2 regions of the Planococcus sp. MB-3u-03 genome follow, and region 2 is predicted to be linked to the other one. Evidence: riboswitches for the same ligand, from Rfam matches in the RefSeq annotation. Region 2 holds a riboswitch; the other holds the start of a gene.
The links. A riboswitch is a leader RNA that binds a small molecule or an ion and turns the genes downstream of it on or off. The one in region 2 is predicted to bind S-adenosylmethionine.
Positions count from the first base shown of each region.

Region 1: it holds a riboswitch for S-adenosylmethionine, as region 2 does, so the genes downstream of both, CW734_RS04120 (bifunctional homocysteine S-methyltransferase/methylenetetrahydrofolate reductase) here and CW734_RS17760 (ABC transporter substrate-binding protein) in region 2, are expected to answer to the same signal.

Region 1 is NZ_CP025135.1:549,529-561,517, forward strand. Features, by position in the region: gene CW734_RS04095 (sodium:solute symporter family protein) at 83-1,597, shown strand; gene CW734_RS04100 (copper resistance CopC family protein) at 2,037-2,609, shown strand; gene CW734_RS04105 (copper resistance D family protein) at 2,606-3,667, shown strand; gene CW734_RS04110 (acyltransferase family protein) at 3,890-5,878, shown strand; gene CW734_RS04115 (DUF6920 family protein) at 6,017-6,850, shown strand; SAM riboswitch class I at 6,956-7,058, shown strand; gene CW734_RS04120 (bifunctional homocysteine S-methyltransferase/methylenetetrahydrofolate reductase) at 7,162-9,009, shown strand; partial or broken gene metH (methionine synthase) at 9,002-11,989, shown strand, end outside.
Region 2 is NZ_CP025135.1:3,295,310-3,307,298, forward strand. Features, by position in the region: gene CW734_RS17720 (hypothetical protein) at 1-409, opposite strand, end outside; partial or broken gene katG (catalase/peroxidase HPI) at 530-2,865, opposite strand; gene CW734_RS17730 (Yip1 family protein) at 3,095-3,736, opposite strand; gene CW734_RS17735 (YdeI/OmpD-associated family protein) at 3,891-4,463, shown strand; gene CW734_RS17740 (ABC transporter ATP-binding protein) at 4,603-5,619, opposite strand; gene CW734_RS17745 (ABC transporter ATP-binding protein) at 5,616-6,623, opposite strand; gene CW734_RS17750 (ABC transporter permease) at 6,637-7,467, opposite strand; gene CW734_RS17755 (ABC transporter permease) at 7,491-8,435, opposite strand; gene CW734_RS17760 (ABC transporter substrate-binding protein) at 8,529-10,109, opposite strand; SAM riboswitch class I at 10,392-10,494, opposite strand; gene CW734_RS17765 (alpha/beta hydrolase) at 10,595-11,362, opposite strand; gene mmuM (homocysteine S-methyltransferase) at 11,519-11,989, opposite strand, start outside.

The DNA.
Region 1 (11,989 bases), 630 kb from region 2:
GCCGTCGCCGTCTTTTGGATCGTCGGGCTGACCTTATGGAATAAACTATACCCAAAACCGAAACCGAAAGGAGGCGAACGCAATGGGTGATGAAACAACTTGGCTATTGCCGCTGATTAGTGCGATGCTCGTCGGCTATTTCGCCTTGACGACATGGCTCGGGAAAAAAGGCAAAGCCCATAGCGGATCGATGAAAGGCTTTGCCATCGCGAAAGGCAAAGTCAATCCAGCGGTCGTCGGCATGAGTTTTGGCGCCTCATACGCCAGTGCGAACTTGTTTCTTGGGGTGCCAGGCTGGGCGTATACATACGGCTTATCGACTTTATGGTACACGATCGGCTGCTTCGGGGTTACGTGGCTCGGCCTGTTGCTGTTCACGAAAACCTTCTGGCGCTATGGGCAGAAAAATGGCGGCAGCTTGACGATTCCCCAGTGGCTTGGCAACCGTTATAACAGCAAAGCCTTACGCGTGCTCGTCGCATTACTAGTGCTGTTCAATATCTATTACATCGTCGGGCAGAACGTCGGCTTAGCTACGATGTTCGAAACGGTCATCGGCATTCCATATTTATGGGGCATTGCGATCGGCGTCATCATCACGGTCGTTTACGTCAGCCTCGGCGGCGCATTCGCACAGATTGTCAGCGACGGCATCCAAGGAGCGACGATGGCGGTCGTGTCGCTATTGTTATTCGTTTCGTTATTGTGGACAATCGGCGGCGGATGGAATGTGTTCGGCACGCTGCAAGCGGAACTTCGCGCGATCGACCCGGCACTCGTTTCGCCGCTGTCGACAGGCGGGCCGTTCTATAGCGGCTTCGCTATCTTGAGCATCCAGTGGCTGCTGTTTTCATTCGTGCTGCTGCCGCATTTGATGAATAAAGTGCTGACGGTCGAAAAAGAGGAAGACTTGCGGACCTTCACTTTATCCGCAGGCGTCTCTTTGTTCACCTTGTCGATCTTCTCGGTATTCGCTGGGCTCGCGGCGCGCATCATCTTGCCGGGGCTCGCATCGGCTGATAGCGCCATTCCGGCGTATATCATGGAAGCTTTCCCGGTTGTCATCGTCGCGCTGCTTGTCATGGGCTTGATCTCTGCGATCCTGTCGACGACCGACAGCTTGTATCTCGGCATCACCAACAGCATCGGCAACGATTTGTTCAAAGTGCTGGCCGTGCCGGTCCTTTACAAAAACAAGAATTTGACGGAACAGGAACTCGACGCCAAGGTGCTGAGGGCATCGAAAGTGTCGCTGGTCTTCATCGGCCTGGTGTCGCTCTATATGTCGATCAACCGGCCGGAATCTTTAGCTTTATTGACCAACTTCGGGACCTCCGCCATCATCAGCGGCATCGCAGCCCCGATCAGCCTCGGCTATTTCTGGAAGCACGCCAATAAATCCGGCGCCATCGCCTCTGTCGTCAGCGGAGCGGGCTGCTATATGATCTTGACCGGCACCGGTGTCATCGAACACGTTTTCCAAGCGATGTTCTTCAGTTCGATCCTCGGCTTCACGTCGATGATCACGGTGAGCCTGATTGCCGAAACTGTGAAGAAGCGCGAAAAGACTTCGCAGGAAGCGGTTCGTGGATTGTAAAGAAACTGCCCAAAAGTCCCGAAATCATTCGGGGCTTTTGGGCTGTCGACAAGTTTAAGAAATCGTATTTTCCGAAGCTTATCGCTCGCTTTCCGTGGGCTCGCGCCCAAGCCTCCTCAGCCGCTGCGCGTCTTGCGGGGTCTCGGTCGTCTCGCTTTACCACTGGAGTCGAGCGAACGCTTCTCCAAATACTCAGACAGGCCATTGATTATTAAATGTTGAAAAGCTAAGTTCATTTTAGACTTATAGCGGATTATGAACTTATTTAACACTTTGAAAAGCCCCGAAATCATTCGGGGCTTTTTCCTATCCCATCAATCTTCAGGAAAATTTCATAAATCCAAGTGCGCCGCTCTTGTTTCTTCCGTTCAAATGAAATAGGCTGAAAAGAGTTGATGAAAAATTGATTTGACCTAATAAGAAAGAAGGAATTATTCCGATGAAGAAAACGATGATTTTATTGAGCGCATTGCTGTTGTTTCCGATTTCAGCACAAGCGCATTCTGTGCTCGAAGCCTCGACTCCGGCTGAAGGGGAGCTCGTAACCGAACCGGTAGTAGCCGTTGCGCTCGATTTCAGTGCCGGCATTGAAGAAGGCAGTGGAATGACGATGACAATGGACGGGACCGCTGTCGATTTCAGTGAAGTGGCCGTCATGGACGACCAATTGATCGGTACGCCGGCCGAGGAGCTCGCAGACGGATCTTATGTCGTGGAATATGATGTATTGAGCGAAGACGGCCATCCGATACAAGGTTCTCTTGCTTTTGAGTTGCAGGCAGGTGAGGAAGAAGAAGTGACAGAAGAAGCGGCAGAAACAGCTGAACCGGAGGCCGATGAGGCCGAAGCCGAGGAAGCTGAACAAACTGAAGCTTCCGATATGGAACAAGCAGCAGCGAACGATCCGGAAGCCCCAGCAGAAAACAGCGGCTCCAGCATGACTTTGATCATTGCGGGAATCGCCATTATCCTGTTGATCGCTGCCGTTGTCTTGATGCGTAGAAAACGATGAGCTGGTTGATCGCGCTGTCGGATTTCCTCCTTTATGTGGTGTTGGCGTTTCTTGCGGGCGATGCCGTCTTGCGGTTCATCAAGCCGGAAAATAAGCCGCTTATTGAAGTCCCGAAAAAACTTGTCTTGATTGCGCTCGCGCTCATTCCGCTCTTGCTTGCACCCCCTGTTATTCAGCTCGTTTTATTGTTGGGGGAGAGCTTCGGCCTGATGCAGGCAGTCGTTGATGTCACGACGGAATTTCGCGCTGGCCAAAGCTATGTATTCGGTGTCTTGATGGCGCTGGCGTGGTTGGTCGTGGTCTGGCGCGACGGATCTTCGGTGCTCCGTGCGTTTTGGCTCGTGCTCAGCGTGCTCAATGTGGCATATGCCAGCCACGCTGCGTCAATTGCGGACTGGCAAGGATTTGCCGGGCATGCGCTTCATTTTCTGGCGCTTGTGCTCTGGGCAGGCGTATTGATCCACATCGCCTGGTTTTTGCGCGACGGTCGCAATTGGCGCGCGTTTCTCAAATGGTTTACGCCGTTTTCCGTGGCCATGATGATCATTTTGATCGGCAGCGGCATCTGGCTCATGCTGTTTTTCGTGGCGCCGGAAGATTACGCAAGTTCGTGGATCTTGCCTTACGGACAGCTCTTGCTGCTGAAGCATTTGAGTATCGTGCCGCTCCTGCTCGCAGCGTTCATCAATGCTGTCTTATCCAGAAGCGACGCCCCGAACCGTTCTTGGCTCAAAGTGGAGAGCTGGCTCTTGCTATTGGTGTTATTGATCACCGCATTCATGAGCAAGCTCGCTCCACCGCATAATATCAATGAAACGTTCCGCATGGAAGGCGGCGCGCCGTTTGTCGAGTGGTTCGCTGGGCCGCAGTATATTCCCGTCCACGCAGTATGGACGCCGAATATCGATGGATTCCTGATGATGGCAATCGGCCTGATATTCCTGGGTTTGCAATGGCTGGGATATCGCAAGCAGCTGCCCGAATGGCTGTCGTTTATTTTCAGCCTCGGGTTCATCGCAGCGACTTACACCGGATTGATGTTCAGTTTCTTATTTTAATGAAGGGCCTTGCCGGACATGGCAAGGTTTTTTTGTTGCAAAGAATATTTCGACTATCGCATAAGCTGTTGAGACTTGCGGGTGAGTGGGGTACACTGAAAATGGCAAGGAATGGATTTTAATTATTCAAAATTTACACTTTAACAATAATTATACAGCTAGAAGTATTTTGTATTCAGCTATTCCTTCCCCACAAAATTAAAGAATGGCGAGGTACTCGAAATGGCAGATTTACGGGTGCCCGAAAAGCGCTTCCGGCCTGAGTTGGAAGGAATCCGCGCGGTTGCGGCGCTTTTGGTGGCAGTCTATCATATTTGGATCGGGTCGGTATCCGGAGGCGTCGATGTATTCTTCATCGTCTCGGGATATTTGATCACGACGTCTCTTTTGTCACGGATGGTGCGCGATGGCCGTATCAATTACACGGAAAATCTACTGGGGCTCGCGAAACGGCTGTTTCCGCTGGCGTTTACGGTAATGGTCGTCTCGGCAGTGCTGTCGATTGTGTTATTGCCGCTCAGCACATGGCGCCAGACGATCGCTGAATTGTTTTCATCAATGTTCTATTTCCAGAACTGGCAGCTCGCCAATAGCGCCGTCGATTATTTGGCACAGAACAACACGGCGAGCCCGTTCCAGCATTTCTGGGCATTGTCGATCCAGGGCCAGTTTTATGTGACCTGGCCAATCGTCATTACGCTCGTTTACCTGTTGGCGACGAAAATCCTTAAGACGCCGGTGCGCAAAACTTTGCTGGCCGTGCTGTCGGTGATTTTCCTCGCTTCACTCAGCTATTCGGTTTATATCACAGCGGTCAATCAGCCGTGGGCGTATTTCGATACCTTCGCACGCGCTTGGGAATTCTCGCTCGGCGGGATGCTTGCGCTAATGCTTCCGTATTTACGCTTTTCGGACCGCGCACATCTCATCATGGGCTGGGTAGGGCTTGCGATCATAGCCTTCACCGGCATGGTGCTTCCTGTATCGACCGTATTCCCCGGCTTTGCGGCATTGCTGCCGACCGGCGGGGTGATCTTGGTCATCATCGCCAGTGAAAACGGGCAGGCATTCGGCGTGCAGAAATTGCTCGGTTCGAAGCCGTTTCAGTATTTCGGCAGCATTTCCTATGGCTTTTATTTATGGCATTGGCCGCTGCTGGTATTCTATTATGCTTATTTCAATACAGAGACAGTCACGGCGCTCGGCGGCTTTAGTATTTTGGCGATCACGCTTGTGCTGTCGATCATGACGATCCGCCTCGTGGAAAAGCCGGTGCGCGAGATGCCGGTCAAGCATTCGAAAAAACGCTTGGCGAAAGTGCTTGTCGCTTTAATGATGCCCGCTGTTTTGGTCGGCGTCTCATGGGGCGTCTTCGTCCAGGCGAGCAGTGGCGGCACGGCGACGGTAGAAGATAACCCCGGCGCACGCGCCGTATTGGAAAACGTCCAGCCTGCAAAAGATGCGGAACTGCAGCCGGACTTTTTGTCGGCGAAGGAAGATTTGCCGACATTCTATAGCGACAAAGACTGCTTCTTGACGGGCAGTGTCAGCTCGAAACTCAAGGAATGTTCGTTCGGCGTAACGGAAAATCCAGAGCATGTCGTCGCGCTGGTCGGCGGCTCGCATTCGGGGCATTGGTTCCCGGCGCTTGAAGCGGTCGCAGAAGAAATGAACATGCGTATCGATGTCTACAATAAAGACGCCTGCCGTTTCTCGAGCGGTGATTTCGATGGCCAGTTGGACGAAGCGTGCATGACCTGGAACGATAATCTGCAGGAACGGCTAATGGCAGATCCACCAGACCTAATTTTCACGACAGCGACGGTGAATTCAGGCGATACGGTGCCAAAAGGCTATATCAATAAATGGAAAGAGTTCGAAGGGATCGCGGAGATTTTCGCCGTGCGCGACAATCCGCGCATGAAAGTCGACCCGACGCTTTGCCTCGATGAATTGAGCGTCGACAATTGTTCGGTCGAGCGCGATAAAGCATTAGCGGATGTCGTGCCGTGGGAAAATACGGAAGGCATTCCGGATAATGTGACGTTCGCCGATATGTCCGAGTATTTCTGCACGGATGATACATGCCCGCCGGTGATCGGCAATGTGCTCGTCTACCGCGATAAGCATCATTTGACGACACTTTATTCGCAAACGATGGGGCCGGCATTGAAGGAACATCTTGAACCGGCTCTTGAAAATCTAAACTGATGAATACCGAACGCCTCCGGAAGGACACTCTTCCGGAGGCGTTTTCTATTGCCGCGCCCAGCAGGGAAAATAAATGCCGTGTCGAAAGAGAATAGCAAGGAACAAAGTGCGCAGCAAAATCGGAGAGGGGTATGAGGCATGAAACGCAGATGGCCGGTTTTAGCATTGACATCGCTTGGGGCATACGGAGCTTACCGAAAATACAAAGACATGACGCGGCTCGTCAAGCCGACGTGGCCGGAAGTCCGGCACGCCGGGGAAGTGGAAGAGGCAAGAACGGAAAATCTCCCGAAACCGATCGCCAAGTGGCTGGAGACGATCGGCGCGGTCGGCCGTGAACAGGTGATGGGCGTCTATGTAAAGCAAGTAGGCTGGATGAAGACCAAACCCGATCAGGAAGAATGGACGGAATCGACTGCCGAACAATACAGCTTTGTCGAACCGCCGTCGTTCTATTGGAAAGCGCGTATGAAAGTGGATGGCTTGTTCGTAACCGGATCCGATAGTTTCCGCAATGGCCGCGCGGGGATGCGTATCCGCTTCGCGGGGCTTGTGCCGATCAACCGCGCGATTCCGGACGGCAAGCTCGATGAATCGGCCTTGCAGCGCTTTTTAATGGAGATGGCCTGGCTGCCGGGACTGGTGTTCAGCCCGTACGTGCGGTTTTTGAACAGCAACGAACGTTCTGTGGAAGCGGAAATGACTTATAACGGGTCGACTGCCAATGTGACCTTTGAATTTGATGAAAAAGGGCGCATGAAGCGGGCGCGCGCGATGCGCTATAAAGATGTTGGCGAAGATGCGAAGCGCTTGCCGTGCATTGCGGAAGTGCATGAATGGCAGGAAGTCGAAGGCATCGAAATCCCACGGCGCATCGACATCACTTGGATCATCGACGGCCAAGCGTTCACTTGGTATAAGTTCACCGTCGAAGCCGCTAAATTCAATCCGCGTGTTCCGGATGCCTGGTGAGCAAGTCAGAAATGTAACAGAAAGTTCTTTGTTTTTTGATGAATCACCTTGACCCAAATCACCACAGGGGGTATCATGTGGGAATACTAAAAACTGCATAGTGAATTCTTATCTAGAGAAGTCGAGGGACTGGCCCGATGACGCTTCAGCAACCAGCCGCTAGCGGTCAGGTGCTAATTCCAGCAGGCATGCGCCTGGCAGATGAAAAGGAACGAGTCCGATATCGTAAAGCCTTCTTTTTCATGGAAGGCTTTTTTTGTTTCATATCGATGCGTCCGCAGCTGCACGGCAAAATAGACGGAGGAGGACCAATCATGTTATTAGATGAACTGAAAAAACGAATGCTGACGGCGGACGGCGCCATGGGAACGCTGTTGTACTCCTACGGCATCGAATACTGCAACGAGGAATTGAACATCCAGCGACCGGAAGTGATCGAGAAGATCCACCGCGATTATATCGCAGCCGGGGCGGATATCATCCAAACGAACACATACGGGGCGAACGCCCATAAACTGGCGCGCTACGGGCTCGAAGAACAGACCGAAGCGATCAATAAAGCAGCGATCGCCATCGCCAATAAAGCCGCAAAAGACGGCGGACAGTTTGTCGTCGGCACGATCGGCGGCATCCGAGGCATCCGCAAAAGCGATGCGACTTTGGATGAGATCGTCGCCATGGTCGACCAGCAAGCCCAGCATCTATTGTCCGGCAATCCGGACGGCTTATTGCTGGAAACTTATTACGATTTCGAGGAACTGGCGGCGACCGTCAGCCATCTGAAGAAACTGACCGACGCCCCGCTCATCGCGCAATTATCGATGCACGAACCCGGCATCTTGCAAAACGGCATGAGCTTGAACGAAGGATTGAAACGTCTCGACGCGCTCGGTGCGGAAATTGTCGGCGTCAACTGCCGCCTTGGACCGCACCATACGATCCAAGCGTTCGAAGGCGTCGAACTTCCGGAAAAAGCCTTTTTGTCGGCTTACCCGAACGCTTCGCTTTTGGATATCGAAGACGGGCGCATCGTCTATGAATCGGAAGCCGATTATTTCGGCCGTGCGGCATTGCTTTTGCGTGAAGAAGGCGTCCGGTTGATTGGCGGCTGCTGCGGCACGACGCCGAAGCATATCGAAGCGGTGAAAAAACGCATCGGCCATCTGCAGCCGATTACCGAAAAGAAAGTCGAAGAGAAAAAACCGATCGTCATCCGCGAAGCAGAAGCCTTGAAAGACAAGCCTTTACACGAAAAAGCGAAAACCGAACGGACGATCATCGTCGAACTCGATACGCCGCGCCATTTGGATATCGATAAATTCCTCGAAGGTTCAAAAGCATTGGATGCAGAAGGCATTGACGCCATCACGATGGCCGATAATTCACTCGCCTCTCCGCGCATCAGCAATATGGCGATGGGCTCGATCATCAAGCGTAAGCAAGACGTCAGACCTCTAGCGCATATCACCTGCAGAGACCGCAACCTGATCGGCCTGCAATCGCATATTATGGGACTGAATGCACTCGGCATCCACGACATACTTGCCGTCACGGGCGATCCGACAAAAGTTGGCGATTTCCCGGGCGCGACAAGCGTCTATGATGTATCGAGCATGGAATTGATCCAGCTCATCAAAAAACTCAACGAAGGCATTTCATTCTCCGGGAAACCATTGCGGAAAAAAGCGAATTTCTCTGTCGCCGCCGCGTTCAACCCGAACGTTCGCGTCGTGGAGCGGGCTGTAGCAAGGCTCGAGAAGAAAATTGAAGCCGGGGCAGATTATTTCATTTCACAACCAGTTTATACGAAAGAGAAAATCATCGAGATCCACGAGGCGACAAAGCATTTGGACACGCCGATTTTCCTTGGGGTCATGCCGCTGACGAGCATACGCAGCGCCGATTTCCTGCATAACGAAGTGCCGGGCATCAAATTGTCGGAAGAGGCACTTGACCGCATGCGGGCTTGCGGCGAAGACAAGGAAAAAGCGACGGCGGAAGGCATCCAGATCGCGAAAGAATTGATCGATACCGCAGCGGAACTGTTCAACGGCATTTATTTGATCACGCCATTTGTACGCTACGACATGACGGTGGAATTGATTCGCCACATCCGACAACTAGATTTAAAGAAAGCGAGCGATCGTGCCTATGCCTAAACATCTAATTGAACAGCAACTCGAAAAACGCATCCTTATCATCGACGGTGCAATGGGGACGATGATCCAAAATGCGGACCTATCCGCGGAAGATTTCGGCGGCGAGGAGTACGACGGCTGCAACGAATACTTGAATATTATCCGTCCCGATGTGCTTGAAGGGGTGCACGACGCTTATTTGGAAGCGGGCGCAGACATCATCTGCACGAACACATTCGGCGGCACGCCAGTCGTTTTGGATGAATACGGGCTCGGCCATCGTGCAGCGGAAATCAATAAAAAGCGGTCGAAATCGCCAAAATCAGCCAAGCGAAATATTCGACGCCGGAATGGCCGCGCTTTGTTGCGGGTGCACTCGGCCCGACGACGAAAACTTTGTCGGTAACGGGCGGCATTACATTCGACGAATTAAAAACCGATTTCCAGGTGCAGGCGAAAGCCTTGATCGAAGGCGGCGCGGATCTATTATTGCTGGAGACGAGCCAGGATATGCTCAATGTCAAAGCGGCGACGATTGCGATACGCGATGCCTTTGAAGAAACCGGAGTGGAATTGCCGGTGATGATTTCAGGGACGATCGAACCGATGGGCACAACGCTTGCGGGACAGACGATTGAAGCCTTTTACGTGTCGATCGAACATATCAAGCCGCTTTCTGTCGGTTTGAACTGTGCGACAGGGCCGGAATTCATGACCGATCATTTGCGTTCGCTGTCTGAACTGTCGACAGGCTATGTCAGCTGCTACCCGAACGCCGGTCTGCCGGACGAGGAAGGGCATTACCACGAAACGCCAGAATCCTTATCGAAAAAATTGCGCGGCTTTGCTGAAAAAGGCTGGCTCAATGTCGTCGGCGGCTGTTGCGGCACGACACCAGCACATATTGCGGCGGTGCGTGAAGCGGTCGACGGGCTGGCTCCGCGCGAGCGCAATGAAACGAGCCATGGCCATGCGGTGTCCGGCATTGAAGTGCTTGAATACGACGATTCGATGCGCCCGCTGTTTGTCGGCGAACGCACGAATGTCATCGGCTCGCGCAAATTCAAGCGGCTCATTATCGAAGGGAAATTCGAGGAAGCGGCGGAAATTGCCCGCGCCCAAGTGAAGAACGGGGCGCACGTCATCGATATTTGCCTGGCGAACCCGGACCGCGAAGAACTTGAAGATATGGCGGCATTCATGCAGGAAGTCGTCAAAAAAGTGAAAGTGCCGCTCGTCATCGACTCTACGGACGAAGACGTCATCGAAGCTTCGCTGAAATTCTCCCAGGGCAAAGCGATCATCAACTCGATCAATTTGGAAGACGGAGAAGAACGTTTCGATGCAGTCATGCCGCTAGTGAAAAAATACGGCGCTTCGGTCGTCGTCGGCACAATCGATGAAGTCGGCATGGCGGTCACGCGTGAGCGCAAACTCGAAATTGCAGAACGCTCGTATCAATTGCTGACGGAAAAATGGGGACTCGCCCCGGAAGACATCATTTTCGATCCGCTCGTGTTCCCGGTCGGAACAGGCGACGAGCAATACATCGGCTCGGCGGTTGAAACGGTGGAAGGCATCCGCCTCATCAAGGCAAAGCTGCCGCGCGCGTTGACGATACTCGGCGTGTCGAATGTGTCGTTCGGCTTGCCGCCGGTCGGCCGCGAAGTATTGAACGCCGTTTATCTATACCATTGCACGCAAGCGGGGCTTGATTACGCAATCGTCAATACCGAGAAGCTCGAGCGCTTTGCGTCGATTCCGAAAGAAGAAGTGAAGATGGCGGAAGAGCTATTGTTCGAGACGACCGATAAGAACTTGGCGGACTTCACGGATTTCTACCGCGATAAGAAAAAGGAAAAAACCGAGGACGATATTCCGGATACCGTGCCGGAGCGCCTCGCTTACTATATTTTAGAAGGCACGAAAGAAGGGCTCATCCCTGATCTTGAAAAAGCGCGGGAGATGTATGAAGATCCGCTCGAGATCATCAATGGCCCGCTCATGGAAGGCATGGCCGAAGTCGGGCGCTTGTTTAACGACAACCAGCTGATCGTCGCGGAAGTGCTGCAATCAGCCGGCGTTATGAAAGCTGCTGTGTCGTATCTCGAAGGCTTTATGGAAAAGAAAGCGGACGATAGCGGCAAAGGCAAGGTCATTCTCGCGACTGTCAAAGGCGATGTCCATGATATCGGCAAAAACCTGGTCGACATCATCTTGTCGAACAACGGCTTTAAAGTGATCGATATCGGCATCAAAGTGACGCCAGCCGCTCTTATCGAAGTGATTCGCAAAGAACAGCCGGATATCGTCGGCTTGTCGGGGCTGCTTGTGAAATCCGCCAAGCAGATGGTGCTGACAGCACAGGATTTCCGTGAAGCGGATATCGATGTGCCGATTTTAGTCGGTGGCGCAGCTTTGTCCCGACGCTTTACCGAAACGAAAATCGCCGCCGAATACAACGGCCCGGTCATTTACGCCAAAGACGCGATGCAAGGGCTGGACCTCGCGAACCGTCTGCAAAGCGGTGCCGGCAAAGCGGTCTTGCTCGAAGAACTCGGCGCCCAACAGGAAAAGCGCCAAGCACAAGATGCGGCGCGCGCAGAAAAAGGCGCCGTCGCCATTTTGGAAAAGCCGGTCAAGACCGTACGCGAAGATGCGCCTGTTTACGTGCCGAACGATTTGCGCAGGCATGTATCGAAAGAGTATTCAGTGGCGCACTTGTATCCGTACGTCAATATGCGCACATTGATTGGCCATCACTTGGGGCTCCGCGGCTATAGCGACAAACTGTTGCAGCAAGGCGATACACGGGCGGTTGAACTGCACGAACTCGCGACGAAGTTTCTCCAGTCAGGGCTGCTGAAGCCTGCAGGAATGTATCAATTCTTCCCGGCGCAATCGGACGGAGACGATGTCATCATCTACGACCCGAAAGACGCCAAGAGGGAAATCGAGCGCTTCACGTTCCCGCGCCAAGCTAAAGCGCCGTTCCTTTGTC
Region 2 (11,989 bases):
TGACGAGCCGGCTCCCGAGGAAGTAGTCATCATAAGTTGGTTCGCCGTAATGGGCAATTAAATCGTCCAGCGGCGTGCCAAGCGGCATCGGCATGGTGATGCCCTGCTGGTCTTCAGGCACTGCTTGTTCTTCTGCATCAGTCGCAGCAGTTTCAGCTTCCGCCCCTTCTTCTGCTTCTTCCGCTGTCTCTTCAGTCTCTTCAGTCTCTTCAGCCTCTTCTGTTTCATCTTCCGATTGTTCCGTTTCACCGGATCCATCCGATGCGGTTGTTGTCTGCACTTCGGCTTGTTCACTTTCTGCTTGCTGTTCGGCGATGGTGTCTGCCGTTCCACACCCCGCTATAAACAAAGCCGAGCCAAGAATCCCTGCACTTAAACTCTTTTTATAGAAACTTTTTCTTTTCGGCAATACAATCCTCTCCTTACCATTTTTGAACTGAATCCAGTGGCTGCGACGCGTCTGGTGTCCAATACCCTGCTCTAAGGTGAGTGCTCTTATTTCCAGTTTATCATTAAAATAAACAAGAAATTACATTTTTCTGAAATCTATTGCTGTCTGACAAATGGAGCCCATAAAAACTGGCCAGCAAAATGCTGGCCAGTCAGTGTCTGATTTAGTTCTGCAAATCGTATGGCGATCGGCATTCATAACTTTGTTCCATGCTTTAACGAAGTCACGGACGAATTTCTCTTTGTTGTCGTCTTGTGCATAAACTTCCGAAATCGCACGCAGGATGGAGTTAGAGCCGAATACGAGGTCAATGCGCGTCGCAGTGCCGGCTGTTTCGCCAGTCACACGGTTTTGCCTTCGTATTTATTGAACTCTACAGGTGCCCATTCGATGTCCATATCCAATAGCTTCGTGAAGAAGTCGTTAGTCAAGACGCCGACGTTGTCAGTCAAGACGCCTGCAGTAGAACCTTCATGGTTTGCGCCAAGTGCACGCATACCGCCGACAAGAACTGTCATTTCCGGAGCTGTCAGGCCAAGCAATTGTGCTTTATCCAACAGCATTTCTTCCGGGCTTGTTGCATATTCTTTCTTATGGTAGTTTCTGAAACCGTCGGATAGCGGCTCAAGCACTTTGAAGCTTTCAGCGTCGGTTTGCTCTTCAAGAGCGTCTCCGCGGCCTTGTGTGAATGGAACTTCGATATCGAAACCGGCTGCTTTGACCGCTTGTTCGATCGCTGCGTTACCGCCGAGGACGATCAAGTCAGCGATGCTTACTTTGTCGCCTGTTTCTGCTTTCAAATGCTCATAGAAGTAAAGCACTTTTTCCAATTCTTCCGGCTCGTTGGCATCCCAGCTGCGCTGTGGTGCAAAGCGGATGCGCGCACCGTTTGCTCCGCCGCGCTTGTCGGAACCGCGGAATGTGCTGGCAGAAGCCCAAGCTGCTTTGACGAGCTGCTGTGGGTTGATGCCGCTTTCCAGGATTTTCGCTTTCAGTTCAGCCAATTCCTTGTCTTTCAACGTTCCTGGAGCTGCTGGTACTGGATCCTGCCAGATCAACTCTTCTTCTGGAACTTCTGGTCCCCAGTAGCGGACTTTCGGGCCCATGTCGCGGTGAAGAAGTTTGAACCATGCACGCGCGAACGCATCTTGGAACTCTTCCATGTTTTCGTAGAAACGGCGGGAAATTTTTTCATATTCCGGATCTACGCGAAGCGCCATATCGGCAGTCGTCATCATCGTTTTCACTTTGATGGAAGAATCTTCTGCATCCGGTGCCATCTGCTCTTCAGATAGGTCTACTGCTGTCCATTGGTAAGCGCCGGCAGGAGATTTCGTCAATTCCCACTCATAGCCTAGCAATTGCTCGTAATAGCCGTTATCCCATTGGATCGGGTTGGCAGTCCAAGCGCCTTCGATACCGCTTGAAATCGTGTCGCGGCCTTTTCCTGAGCCGTATGAACTCTTCCAGCCAAGCCCCATGTTTTCCATGACTGCCGCTTCCGGATCGTCGCTTACGTTGGAAGGATCTCCAGCGCCGTGCGCTTTACCGAATGTGTGGCCGCCTGCGATCAAGGCAACTGTTTCTTCGTCGTTCATTCCCATGCGCGCGAAAGTCTCACGGATGTCCACTGCACTTGCAAGCGGATCCGGTTTGCCATTCGGGCCTTCCGGATCCACATAAATCAAGCCCATTACAACTGCTGCAAGAGGTTCTTCTAATTCACGATCTCCAGAATAACGGTTATCCGACAACCATTCTTTTTCGTTGCCCCAATAGACATCTTCTTCAGGTGCCCAAATATCTTCGCGGCCTGCGCCGAATCCGAAAGTTTTGAAGCCCATCGATTCCAGTGCTACGTTTCCTGTCAAGACGAGCAAGTCAGCCCATGAGATTTTGTTTCCGTATTTTTTCTTGATCGGCCATAGTAAACGGCGTGCTTTGTCCAAGTTGACGTTATCCGGCCAGCTGTTAAGCGGCGCGAAACGCTGGTTGCCGGTAGAACCACCTCCACGGCCGTCCAATGTACGGTAAGTACCTGCGGCATGCCATGACATGCGGATGAACAATCCGCCGTAATGGCCATAATCCGCCGGCCACCATTCCTGGCTATTGGTCATCAAGTCGCGAAGATCTTGTTTTAATGCATCGTAATCCAATTTGTCGAATTCTGCTTGGTAATCAAATTCTTCCCCTAGAGGGTTCGATTTCGTGTCATGCTGGTGCAGAATATTGACATTCAACATATTCGGCCACCAGTCTTTATTTTGCGTTTTGCCTGGCTTGTTCGAAGTCGTGATGGCGCTGTCCTGGTGACCGCCCGTCTGGCTCGTCGGCTGTTGCCCGCCGGCGCCCGTAAATGGGCATTGTGCATCTGATGCAGCTGTGTGGCGCTTTTGTTCGTTGTTATCCATCTTGTAAAAACCTCCCAATTGATAATGAAAAAAGGTGAACTTCTATCCAACACGCATGTTGTTGGGTATTGCCAATTGCATGTAATAATTCTTACATTAGAATTATACTAAACTAGAGAACAGCTGAACAGCAATATAGATAAAAATGAGGGCAAATCTTTTTCTGCTTCGTTTAAAACAGCAAGAGTTGCCCGAATTTCTTCCTATAATGTGTTTTCATTTTTCAACTTCAGAAAAACTCACTGAAGAATGAAGCGAACAGCACAAAGACGATAATCAAAACGATGATCGTAATGATGATTCCCGGCAGCACGACGATAAAAAAACCTTTCCAGGACGACACGCGGTGCGCTTCGCCTACCGCCTTACAGACGATAACGAATGTCCAGATAGAGACGACCGCCATCACGATGGACATGATGACGACGATTGGGTTTCCTTCCACATCTGTCCGGTCAGCCAGGAAGGTTTCGGGTGATGCCAGCACCCAGATGATGAGAAGCGGCAACAGCCAAATTTGCGGGATTTGGGCCGTGACCAGCGCCTTGAACATTTCCTGATACGTCGCCGTCCCTTTAAACAATCGGCCGACAAGCACCAGGATCGCGGCTCCAAGAAAATAGCCGAACGCGCTGCCGATCGGCCCGGTCACCAACGCCTGTAGAATGGCAGCCCAGGGTGGCATGTCGGAGCTGCGTTCATTCATCATCCCGATCAAACCCGAAGCAAAGCCCGTGAGGACAATGAGCAGTATAATGAACTTGAATGATTTTCGTTCAATGACGAAACGGACGGTTTCCCGCGTGCGCAGCCAGATATCGGTGAATGGGTTCACCCCGCGCTCGCTTCTGATTCGCTCTTCCCTTACCATGATTTCTTCCTCCTTTCTTATCAAAGATCGCAGTGGCACAAAAGACTATCCCCTATGTTTCTTCATAACTCCCGAATACCCTTTTTTGACGAAGGGCGTGAAATCGCAGTGGAAATGATAAGCGAACAGCCAATTGAGAAAGGAGTCATGCCGAATGGAAATTGACAATATGCTTGGCGCGCGTTCCAGGCAGGAATTGAGGGAGTGGCTGGAGAAAAATTCGGCTTCGGCGAAGTTTTGCTGGGTACTGATCGGGACCAAGGAACGGCCAGAAGGGATCCCTTATTTGGATGCCGTGGAAGAAGCCTTATGCTTTGGCTGGATTGACGGTATCACGAAAAAGACAGCCGATAATCGATTGGTCCAGCGGCTTTCACCGCGTCGGAAAAAGAGCAATTGGACCGAATTGAACAAAGAGCGCATCAGAAGGCTGGAGAAGCTGGGTTTGATGACAGAGCAGGGGTTGAACATCCTCCCCGATATGCGGCCTGAGTCGTTCACTATCGACCCCGAGATTGAAGCGCGCCTGAAGGAAGACCCGCAAGTCTATGAAAACTTCTTGAACTTCCCTGAACTATACCGCCGGATCCGTATTGATAATATACAAGGATACAAAAGCTATGACCGCGAGCTTTTCGACAAGCGCCTGGAAAAATTCATTGAGAATACACGCGCCAATAAAATGTACGGGCAATGGAACGACAATGGGCGCTTATTGGATGACTGAAAAGCTTGTCGCATGTTTCTACCTTTGTTAGGTAGATATTTCTACCTTTGCTAGGTAGAACTTTGCGAGGAACGCTGTCATCTCCATCGAAAAAAGGCATCCTTCTCAGCACTTGTGCTGGGAAGGATGCCTTTTTCTTCTATACATATAGCGGATCTTTCGGCGCATCAGCCGGCTGTTTTTCGACAAGTGGATAAAAACAGGCGACTTCTTGGCCCGAGAGCCCTCTCGGTTCGAGTGCCGGCACTTCATTTTTGCAGCGTTCGGTGGCCATGGGACATCTTGTGTGGAATACGCAGCCGCTTGGCGGGTTCGCCGGCGACGGCAGCTCGCCTTTCAAGACGATGCGTTCCCGGCCGCGCTCGAGCAACGGGTCGGGAACCGGCACTGCCGACAGCAAGGATTGCGTATACGGATGCTGGACTTTTGTATAGAACGCGCCTTTTTCCGATTTCTCCATCACTTTTCCTAGATACATGACAGCCACACGGTCGGCCAAATGATTGATGACGGATAAATCATGCGCGATGAAAACATAGGTCAAGCCCAATTGCTTCTGCAGATCCTGAAGCAAATTGATGACTTGCGCCTGCACCGAAACATCGAGTGCACTGACCGGCTCATCGCAGATTAGCAGTTCCGGCTCCAGGGCAAGGGCGCGGGCAATGCCGACACGCTGCCGCTGACCGCCAGAAAACTCATGCGGCAGTTTATCGTAATGCGTGTCCGGGTTCAATCCGACGAGTTCAAGCAATTCCTTGACCCTCGATTCCAGCCGCTCGGTCTTTTTATAGGCTTTCAACGGCGCCGCTATGCTATCCCCGATCTTCATGCGCGGATTCAAACTGGTGTAGGGATCCTGGAAAATCATCTGGACATTGCGCCGCATATCATGAAGTTCTTTGGCGCTCGCATCTGCGTAATCTTTTCCATGGAATAGGATTTCACCCGCTGTCGGTTGCTGCAGGCCGACAATGCTTCTCGCGAGTGTGCTTTTTCCGCAGCCCGATTCGCCGACGATGCCGAGTGTCTCGCCTTTTTGGACTTGGAGGTCGATGCCGTTCAGCGCTTTGACGTAGCTTTTCTCGCGCTGCAACAAGCCTTTTTTGACGGGGAAATGGACATGCAGCCCTTTGATATCCAATAATGCGCTCATGTTATCAGCACCCCTTCCAATTGCTTTTTCTGTTCTTCGAATTCATTACTTGAAAGAATGCACGCTGCCGAATGATTGCCTTCGCGATGCTCCAGCGGCGGATCAACTTGCCGGCATGCGTCCCGTGCGAATGGGCATCTCGGTTCGAACGCGCATCCCGCCGGCCGGTCGATCAAACTCGGCGGCTGCCCGTCGATCGGGATGAGCCGCTCCGGGCCGCCTTCCCGGATGACCGGGACCGAACGCAAGAGCGACCACGTATATGGCATCGAAGTCCTGTAGAAGATATCTTCAGCACTTCCCGATTCGACGATTTTCCCGGCATACATGACCAGGATGCGGTCAGCCAAGTGGGCAACGACGCCGAGGTCGTGGGTGATGACGAGAATGGCCGTGCCGTATTTTTCCTGGATGCCCTTCAGCAAATCCAAAACTTGCGCCTGTATGGTGACATCGAGCGCCGTCGTCGGCTCATCCGCAATCAATAATTTCGGGTTGGAAGCAAGCGCCATCGCGATCAAGACACGCTGGCGCATCCCACCCGAGAATTGATGCGGGTAGCTGTTCATGCGTGCTTTGGCATCGGCAATGCCGACGTCTTCCAATAACTCAATCGCTTTTTCGCGGGCTTGCTGTTTCGGCCGTTTTTGATGGGCTTGAATGGCTTCGATCAATTGCTTGCCGATTTTGGAGACGGGATTCAAACTCGACATCGGATCCTGAAAGATCATGGCGATGTCATTGCCCCGCAGTTTCCTAAGTTCCGTTTTGCCCATTTCCAACACCGATTGGCCTTCAAAATGGATTGTGCCTTCCGGATACTTTGCAGGCGGTTCCGGATTGAGCTTCATCAAGGAATGGGCAAGCACGCTTTTGCCGCTCCCCGACTCCCCGACGATGCCGATGGTCTCCCCTTTCTGGATGGAAAAGGACACGCCGTCGACTGCTTTCACGAGGCCGCCCGGTGTATCAAGATGGACATGAAGATTTTCTACTTGCAACATTCGAGTGCCCCCTTTAGGCAAGTTTGGTTTTGCGCTTGCGTTTCGCTTGATGTGGATTAAAACTGTCCCTCAGCCCATCGCCGAGCAAATTCAAAGCCAGAACAGTGATGACGATCGCAAGGCCTGGGAAAATGGAATACCAAGGCGCGATGGTCACGTAGATCTGTGCTTCCTGCAGCATATTGCCCCAGGTCGGCGTTGACGGGTTAACCCCCACGCCGAGAAAGCTGAGCGCCGCTTCCGCTAAAATCGCTTTCGCGAAAATGAAGGTGCTTTGGACGATAACCGGGGACAGAATATTCGGCAATACGTATTTGGCGATGATCACCGCATGGCTCGATCCGGTCGTCTGGGCCGCTTCGATATAGGATTGGTTTTTCACTTGCAGCGTCGCCGAACGGACGACTCTCGCCATGACCGGGAAAAACGCCAGCGTCAAAGCGATGATGATATTGGTGATGCTGCCGCCAAGTGCTGCAACCAGCGCAAGCGCAAGGATGAGTGCCGGAAACGCCAGAAAGCCGTCAATGATTCTCATCAGCACGAAATCCACTTTGCGGAAATAGCCGGAGATTAAGCCGATCACTGTGCCGATTACCGTTGACAGCACCGCAACGATGACGCCGACAGACAAGGACACCCGGGCCGCGACGATGGTCCGCGAGAAAATGTCGCGGCCAAAATCATCCGTGCCGAACCAATGCGCCCCTGAAGGGCCGGTCAAGCGCTGTTCCGGGGAAATCGCGGCCGGCGAGAAAGGCAGCCAGAAACTTGCGGTGATGGCCGCAAGCGCGACGATCAATAGCATCGCCAGCGCCAGCAAATTCGTTTTCTTAGTAAACATCGGTTTCGTCTCCTTCCAAATGGTCAATCATAGCGGATGCGTGGATCGAGGAATGTGTACAGCAGATCTACCAATAGATTGACGAACACATAAATGCCGGCAATGAACAACACAATTCCCTGTACGACCGGGTAATCGCGGCGGTGGATGGAATCGACCAAGAGCTGGCCGATGCCCGGAATCGTGAACAAAGTTTCGATGATGACTGTGCCGCCGAGCAAGCCGGCCACTGTAGCGCCGAGCACCGTGGTCGTTGGGATCAAGGCATTGATGAAGACATGGCGCATCAATACTTCACGTTCCTTTACGCCTTTCGCGCGCGCCGTTTTGATGTAATCCTGATTGACCGAATCGAGCATGCTGTCGCGCAGCATCCGGGCGATGATGCCCACCTCAACGATCGCCAGTACAAACGATGGCAGCAAAATATGGTGAAGCCATGCATCCGCCCCTTCCGCAAACGGCACATAACCGGCCACCGGAAAGATCGGCAGCGCGACGCCGAAGCCGAGCACCAATAGCGTCGCGAGCCAGAATTCCGGGACCGATACGCCGAACAAGGAAACCGATGTGAAAATCGGGTCCAAGACAGTCTTGCGCAACGCGACGATGAGGATCGCCACCGGAATGGCAATGACGAGCAAAATCACCGTCGACAGCGCCATCAAGCTGAAGGTCGGCCCGAAATTCTCGGCGATCAGCGAGGTCACCGATTGCGAAGAGTAAACGGAGGTTCCGAGATCCCCCGTGATGACTTGTGCAAACCAATTGAAGAATTGGACATAAAGCGCTTGGTCTAAGCCCAGTTCACGCTCCAAATCAGCAATCGCTTCCGGTGAACTGTCCTCCCCTAAAATGAGGAACGCCGGGTTGCCGGGAGTCAGATGCACGATCATAAAGACGATTACACTGACGACCAGCATGACGGGAATCACCGACAACAGCCGGCGAATCGTGTAGTTCAGCATTGCTTGTTCCCCCTTCTCCATAAAAGGAAGAAAATCGCCAGCATCGTTCCTGACGATTTTCTTCTCTTAGTTATCCTGTTTGATGGCTCGTCGTTAATTTGTTTTATACGTATTCCAGAAGCGCGGGCCATACCATTCGCTATAGTCGTGGATATCGGTTGTGCGCGCATTCAAGTTCGAGATGTTCGTCACTTTTTCAAACGGCAATTCTTCATACAGCGTTTCGTTCAAGCCGGCGAGGATCTGCTGTCGTTCTTCCTCGGATTCCGCTTGTGCCCACTGGGCGATTTGCTCCTGCCATTTCTCACTGTTATACCAGCCACTGCTGTTCGAATCCTGGCTCAACATGCCTGCCTGGTTCGGCGAGAAGAACGGGGACCATCCGACGACAACGAGATCCCAATTGGAAGCCTCTCCCCATTTCTCAAGGTATGTTGCCCATTCATAGGATTCCAGCTCGACCGCAAAGCCGGCTGCTTCAAGCTGCTGTTCAGCGATCTCGGCAATTTTCTTATAGTCGTTGGAATCGCTCGAGAAGATAATTTTGATCGGCTCGCCGTCGTAGCTGCTTTCTTCCAATAAGCGTTTCGCTTCATCCACATCGTAGGACAGGAAGCCGTCTGTGTTTTCTTCCGAATACAGGGCGGTTTGGTTCGGCGTGAACAAAGCGCCGTCCAATTCGTAAAATTCCTCGTTGCCGTATGTTGCTTTGGCAATCGCTTCTTTATCGAGTGCAGCGTTCAATGCCTGGCGTACTTGCAAGTCATCGAAAGGCGCTTCCGATTTATCCGGCGTCAACACCGTATAGCCGTTAGTGGCGGTGCCAGCTTCGATATTCGGCGTGCTTTCGATCACTTCGTACAAATCGAGCGGAACTTCATCGCCGAAATCGTAAAGTCCGGTTTTCAAGCCATTGACCACCACTTGAGGGTCTTTGACGATCTTGAAATGGACCGAATCCACATACGCTTTTTTCTCTCCCGTCAAACCGCTTGTCTCATCGGTTCTAGATGCATAGTCGTCGTATTTGGCCAAGACGATTTCATCGCCGCGCTTCCACGAATCAAACTGGAATGGCCCGGTGCCGATATACTGGTCATGGTCGAGCGGCTTTTCGCCGGCCGCTTCAGCGATTGCTTTCGGTAAGACGACTGCAGCCGATTTCGGGGCAGCCAAGTCAGAAAGCAGAGAACTGTATGCTTTGTTCAATTGAATGGTCAATTGCGAGCCGTCTGCTTCCACGGACTCCACGTGGTCGTTGGTGATCTTGCCGACAGATGACACTTTCAGCCAACGTTCGATGGACGCTTTGGCATCTTCTGCCGTTACTGGTTCCCCGTTATGGAAGCTTACGCCTTCACGCAAGGTAATTGTGTAGGTTTTTCCGTCTTCGCTCACTTCATAATCTTCAGCGAGCAACGGCACTGCTTCAAAATCCTGGTTTAAGGCAAACAAACCTTCATAAATATGCCAGCCGATTTTGCGTGCGGCACTTTCTCCCGTATACATCCAGTCCAGCGTGTTCGGATCTGCGCCGATCGCCACGTTCAGCTCCCCGCCTTCCACTGGTTCTGAATCTCCGTCAGCATTGGACGAACTCGCTTCGCCGCCGGAACAACCGGCCAAGCCGATAAGTGCAATTAAACTGATAAGTAAAAAGATGATATTTTTCACGATGTTCCTCCTTATGATTGAAAAAATGATGTTGCCTCGATTATGTATGCAACTGCCTAAAAGCCTATCCAAGTTCCCAGATTTTCAATGAAGCGTCGAAGTGTTGATGCGCCAATCTGCCGCTCAAGCTCCGACGGTATTTCGAAAACCATTTGTCCATTGAAGGCACCTCCTTCGCCAAAAAAATAATTTATCTTACCTGTTTACTTGGTTTTAACGTAATAAAAAAACCCCTTCTTCTTTTCGACAAGAAGAGGAGTGGTTTCGTACGTTCGATCGCCTCTCTTATCTCTGTACGCGCAGTACAAGGAATTAGCACAGTGCCGCGTTGCGGTCTGCTGCTTTGACGTCTCAGGGCCAGTCCCTCAGTCAATCTCGATAAGATGATTAAATTGTAAAGTTCATGTTACGGCCCTTGATCCGGCTTGTCAACATTATTTTGAAGAAATTGAATTTATTTACATGATGCTAAAATTCGATTTGGTTTACGCTTGCCCTCCAGCCGGCAAGACCTGCGCCTGTTCGATCCATTCAATGGATTTGGCGACGATGAAATCCAATTCATGGTCCATGGAAGCGATGTGATAGGAATTATGGAGTTCGTGCTTGAACGCGTAATCCGAACCGACCTTGCCGAGAATATAGTCGGTGTTGGCTGGCGGCACGACATGGTCTTCAAGCGACTGGAAACAAACGACCGGGCAGCGGACTTCGGCGAGCTTTGCGCGGACAGCATCCATATAGCCAAGCAATTGCTGATACGCTTTGACCGGTGCTTGCCCGTAAGTGATTTCCACCGCATCCGCTTTTTTGATATCGGGCGCATCTTCTGTAACGTAAGCATGGGCCGGGCGGCTGCGGTAAGTTTCAAACTGCGGGATGTCGATCGCCGGATTGATCAACGCGATGCCCTGGATTTCAGGATGGCGGCTGGCCAGATCCAAGCTCAAGGTGCCGCCCATCGATTGCCCGATGACAAAGACCGATGTGCACGCTTGTTTGAGTTCTAAATAAGCCTGCTCAACACTCTGGAACCAGTCTTCATAAGAAAATTGTTCCAACTCCTTGAAATGGGTGCCATGGCCCGGCAGCCGCGGACAGGAAACCGTATAGCCTTGTTCGCCGAGCGCTTCGCCTAATTCCCTGACGCTTTGCGGCGTGCCGAGAAACCCGTGGCACAATAGGATGCCGGTGCTGCCGCCTTTCAGAAAGAAGGCTTCCGCCCCTTGGATGACAGGATATTGTTCGTTCATGCAATCCCTCCTTCAGCTGTTTAAAAATCAGGAGGCCCACTAGCTGCCCCTAATGTGAAGTAATGCGAAAAAAGCTTATTCACATTAGACTATATTCAAAACCTACTTGTCAACTAGGTTTTATAAAATGAACGATCACCCGCACCAGGCGCTGCCTTAAACTTCCGAAGCTTTCCCTTGGCGCGCCCACGAGGCGATCGCTGCAATATCATCGGGAGTCGTGCTGCAACAGCCGCCGATGATATCTGCTCCTGCTTTATGCCAGGCTTTCGAATTGGCTGAAAACGCACCAACTGACGGTTCTTCGCTCCAGGTTTTGCTTACCGGGTCGTAAGTGGCGCCGGAATTTGGATAGACGATGACCGGTTTGGAAGATGCGCTTTTCACTTCCTGGATCAAGGATTCGATAAACTGCGGAGCTGTGCAATTAATGCCGATTGCCGCCACTTGCGATTGCTGCTCGAGCCATTTTGCACAATCCGCGATCCGCTCCCCATCACTGATATGGAACTCATCTTTCGCACTGAATGTAAACCAGGCAGACACCTGCGGAAATTCTTCCAGCACGCTCACAATCGCTTTCGCTTCCGCAAGGCACGGCAAAGTTTCGCACGCCAAAATATCCGC